Regions from separate parts of the Cupriavidus sp. 207A1 genome, predicted to be linked through region 1. Evidence: predicted binding sites of a transcription regulator. Region 1 holds the regulator's gene; the other holds the start of a gene.
The links. Region 1 encodes FNR, which switches genes on or off when oxygen is low (the NO sensors DNR and NnrR bind a similar motif). Its sites were predicted from a motif close to TTGATNNNNATCAA; they were not measured.

Region 1 (2,196 bases):
CAGCGATGAACTGAAGGACCTGACGGTCGAATACGACAAGCAGGCCGAATCGCTGGCGCCAACCTCCAACCGGCTGCTGCCGATCCGCATCCGCGTGCCGATAGAGGCCGCCAGGCAAGGCACGCACAAGATCAACGTAACAGTAACGAGCGAAGGCACGGAGCAAGGGCATGCTGAAATTCGGCAATCCACCAGTTTTATCGTGCCGCGCGATTTGTGAAGCTAGGCGACTCACACGTAGTCGCCAGGACGAAGGGGGCAAGATGAGTCAGCAAGGCAATCCGTGGTGGAAGGAACCGTGGCCATGGCTGCTGATGGCCGGTCCGCTGGTGGCCATGGTGGCGTGCGGCGTGACGATCTGGCTGGCGTCGGCACACCCCGACCTGCCGGTGCAGGGCGCGGCGCGGCATGGCCTGGTGGTCGAGAAGGTGGAAGCGGTGGCGCCCAAGTCCGCGGCAGCGAGGCAGCCATGAGGTTGCGCTGGCTGATGTGGGTGCTGTGGCCGGGCTTCCTGATGGCGGGTCTGGCGACGGCGACGGTTTTTTCCGTCGTCGATCCGGGCGACCTCAAATTCTTCGGCCATCCGATCGAATCGTCGCGCGAGTCGGTCTATACCGTCGGCTTCCTGCTGGCGTGGGTGTTCTGCGCGTTGTCCAGCGGGCTGACGCTGTACACCATGCCGACGCGGCTGGCGGATACGGACGAACTGGAATAGGGAAGGACTATCGCGTTGCCGGCGCCGCAGGCGGCGCGGCAACGCCGCGGTGGCTCAGCAGCTACGGCTGTAGAGTTGCTTGATGCCGTCGATGTCGATCAGCTTGACATGCCGTTGGCGGATCTGGATCAGCCCGGCCTCGGCAAAGCGCGAGAACAGGCGACTCACGGTCTCGAGTTTCAGCCCGAGGTAGCTGCCGATCTCTTCGCGGCTCATGCGCATCACGAACTCGGACGCCGAATAACCGCGCGCCGACAGCCGTTCCGACAGGTTGATCAGGAAGGCGGCGAGGCGTTCCTCGGCGCGCATCGAGCCGAGCGTGACCAGCATCAGCTGGTCGTGCGTGATTTCCTTGCCCATCAGGCGCAGGAACTGCTGTTGCAGCGAAGGCAGGTCGGCGGACAGCGTCTGCAGATCGTTCATGCGGACCACGCATACCTCGGTATCTTCGAGTGCGGTCGCATCGGATGCATGCTGCATCTCGCCCAGGCCGTCGAGGCCGACGATTTCACCGGGCAGGTGGAACCCGGTAATCTGCGAGCGTCCGTCTTCGGTGGTGACATGCGTCTTGAGCGTACCGAAGCGGATGGCGTAGACCGCGGTGAGCGGGTCACCCATGCGGTAAAGGGTTTCCCCCTTGTGCACGCGGATGCGTTCCTGCACCAGCGTGTCGATCTTGGCAAGGTCTTGCTGCGACATGCCAACCGGGAGGCACAGCTGTCCCATCGCACAGGTGGAGCAGCGGGGCGACATCTCGGTAATGGGGATGGAAGTGAGCAATTGGAACCTGCTAGAAATGGCAGCGGGGCACGATATGGGCATTTTACCGTGCGATGTGATCCGGCAGGGAGACAGAATTGACATTTGGAGTATTGATCAGCGTTTTCCTGCTCGCTCTGCTGGGCGGCGTGCACTGCGCCGCCATGTGCGGCGGCGTGGCGCTGGCCGTGGAGCAGCGGCGCGGCAAGGCAGCGCCGGTCAGCCTGGTGCGCAGCCGCACTGCATGGCTCGGCGAGTTACTGTTGATGCACTTTGGCAGGATTACCACCTATATGCTGCTCGGTGCGGCGCTGGGCGCCGCGGGCGCCACCGCCTGGAAGCAGGACTACCTGCCAGTGCAGCGCTGGCTGTTCGGCGCCGGCAGCCTGATGCTGCTGTGGTCGGGCTGGCGCCTGCTGCGCGGCAGTACCTTTACCGTGAACTGGCTGGAGCGGCTGGCGGCGCGTGCCGGCGCTGCGGTGGCCGGGCGGCTCGGCGGCGTCGCCGGCGCGTTGCCGGCCTTCGTGCGGGCGCGCGGCGGGCTGGCCCGGCGTTATGGCGTGGGCCTGGCCTGGGGGCTGGTGCCGTGCGGCATGGTCTACGGTGCGCTGACGCTGGCGCTGCTGGCGGGCAATGCCGGCTCGGGCGCGCTGGTGATGGGCGTGTTCGGGCTTGGCACGCTGCCGAACCTGCTGGTGCTGTCCGGGCTGTCCGGCTATCTG
Region 2 (2,196 bases), on a different contig from region 1:
GGGATTCCGCCGACCTGCTGTCGCGTTGGCATAACAAGGGCCGGCTGTCGTACGCGATCACGCCGCGCTTCGCGCCGACCTCGACCGAGGCGCAGCTGGCCGCCTGCGGCGAACTCGCGCGCGCCTATCCGGACGCGTTTATCCAGACCCACGTGGCGGAGAACCGTGACGAGGTCAAATGGGTGGCCGAGCTGTTCCCGGACGCGCGCAGCTACCTGGACGTCTACGACCGCTATGGCCTGCTGCGTCCCGGCGCGATGTACGGCCATGCCATCTACCTGGACCAGGACGACCGCCGCCGGCTGGCCGACAGCGGCGCCGCGGTGGCGCACTGCCCGACTTCCAACCTGTTCCTTGGCAGCGGCTTCTATGACTTCCACCAGTCCGATGCCAACCGCCTGAACGTGACGCTGGCCACCGACGTCGGGGGCGGCACCTCGTTCTCGATGTTCCGCACCATGAACGCTGCGCACAAGGTGGCACGCATGGGCGGCTACTACCTGACCGCGCTGCGCATGTTCTACCTCGCCACCCGCGCCGCGGCCGAGGCGCTGGGCTGGACCGGCCGCGTCGGCAGCTTCAGCGAGGGCTGCGAGGCCGACTTCATCGTGCTCGACCCCAAGGCCACGCCGCTGATCGCACGCCGCAGCAACCGCTCGGAAACGCTGGAAGAGGAGCTGTTTGCCTTCGCCATGCTGGGCGACGACCGCGCGATCGACAGCGTCTACGTGATGGGCGAGGTGGCCAGCGTCCCGGCAGCCTGATCCGCCACACGGCAGCATCCCGTTGCCCGCCGCGCCCGCGGCGGGCCCGCCCTTTACCGCTTCCGCCGTCCCACCGGCTTGACGACCGTCAAGACTGTCTTCGACAAAGCCTTCTAACCTTGCGGTTCCGCCGCGGCCACTCTGCCTTGCCGCGCACCAATACCGATCGACCGCAATCAGAAGGTTCTGCATGACCGCATATCAATCCGCTCAATCCGTCGAGCCCGCCCCCGAGCACGCCCAGGCGCATCCCGGCGCGCGCGCCCATGCCCCGCACCCGGCTCCGCTGCCTGAACCGATCGCGCCGGACGCGCCGCTGCCATCGCGCAAGATCATCCGCGGCTGGCTGATCCCGCTGGGCCAGCGCAGCACGCCGCGCGCACTGATGCTGTTCGCCTTCGATTACCTGCTGTTCGGCGCCGTGCTGGCCGGCGTGGTAGTGGCGCCGCACTGGGCCGCCAAGCTGGCGCTGGGCGTGCTGGCCGGCCTGGTGATCGCGCGCCTGTTTATCATCGGCCACGATGCCTGCCACCAGAGCCTGACTCCGCGCCGCGGGCTGAACAAGTGGCTGGGCCGGCTGACCTTCCTGCCGTCGCTGACGCCGTACAGCCTGTGGGAAGTCGGCCATAACGTGGTCCATCACGGCTACACCAACCTGAAGGGCTTCGACTTCGTCTGGGCGCCGTATTCGCTCGACGAATTCAACGCGCTGCCGCGCTGGCGCCGCGTGATGGAGCGCATCTACCGCACCGGCTTCGGTCCGGGCCTGTATTACCTGGTCGAGATCTGGTGGTGCAAGCTGTTCTTCCCCAGCAAGCGCCAGATGGCCACGCGCCGGTCGATCTTCACCGGCGACTGCGTGCTCGTGGCGGCGTTCGGGCTGGCCTGGATCGGCGCGCTGGTCGGCCTGGCGCTGGCCACGCAGCAGTCCGTCTGGATGCTGGTCGGCGCCGGCTTCGTGCTGCCCTTCCTGGTGTGGAACGTAACCGTCGGCTTCGTGCTGTACGTGCACCATACCCACACCAGCGTCGCCTGGTACGACACCAAGGCGATGTGGGCCAGGGCCCAGCCGTTTGTCTCGACCACCGTGCACCTGCGCTTTCGCCATGGCATCGGCGCGGCGCTGCACCACATCATGGAACACACCGCGCACCACGTCGACATGAGCGTGCCGCTGTACCGCCTCAAGCGCGCGCAGGCGCTGCTGGAGCATGCGCTGCCGGGCCGCATCATCATCGAGAACTTCTCGTGGCGCTGGTATTTCGACACGGCGCGCCGCTGCAAGCTCTATGACTTCAAGGCGCTGTGCTGGACCGATTTCCGCGGCCGCCAGACCAGCGAGAACGCGCCGGTACCGGCCTGATCGCCTTGCCGGCCGCGACGGCGGTGGACGATCCACCGCCGTCGCGGTTATAATCGCCGCTTCCATTGG

Region 2: AC3FMM_RS14210 (fatty acid desaturase) is a predicted target of FNR. The motif match lies at 843-856, and genes of this name have one in related genera.

What each region holds. Positions count from the first base shown of each region.
Region 1 is NZ_JBYOJO010000003.1:237,352-239,547, forward strand. Features, by position in the region: gene ccoG (cytochrome c oxidase accessory protein CcoG) at 1-220, shown strand, start outside; gene AC3FMM_RS06715 (FixH family protein) at 264-473, shown strand; gene AC3FMM_RS06720 (hypothetical protein) at 470-715, shown strand; gene fnr (fumarate/nitrate reduction transcriptional regulator Fnr) at 770-1,495, opposite strand; gene AC3FMM_RS06730 (sulfite exporter TauE/SafE family protein) at 1,573-2,196, shown strand, end outside.
Region 2 is NZ_JBYOJO010000007.1:6,299-8,494, reverse strand. Features, by position in the region: gene guaD (guanine deaminase) at 1-764, shown strand, start outside; gene AC3FMM_RS14210 (fatty acid desaturase) at 955-2,127, shown strand; yybP-ykoY riboswitch at 2,177-2,196, shown strand, end outside.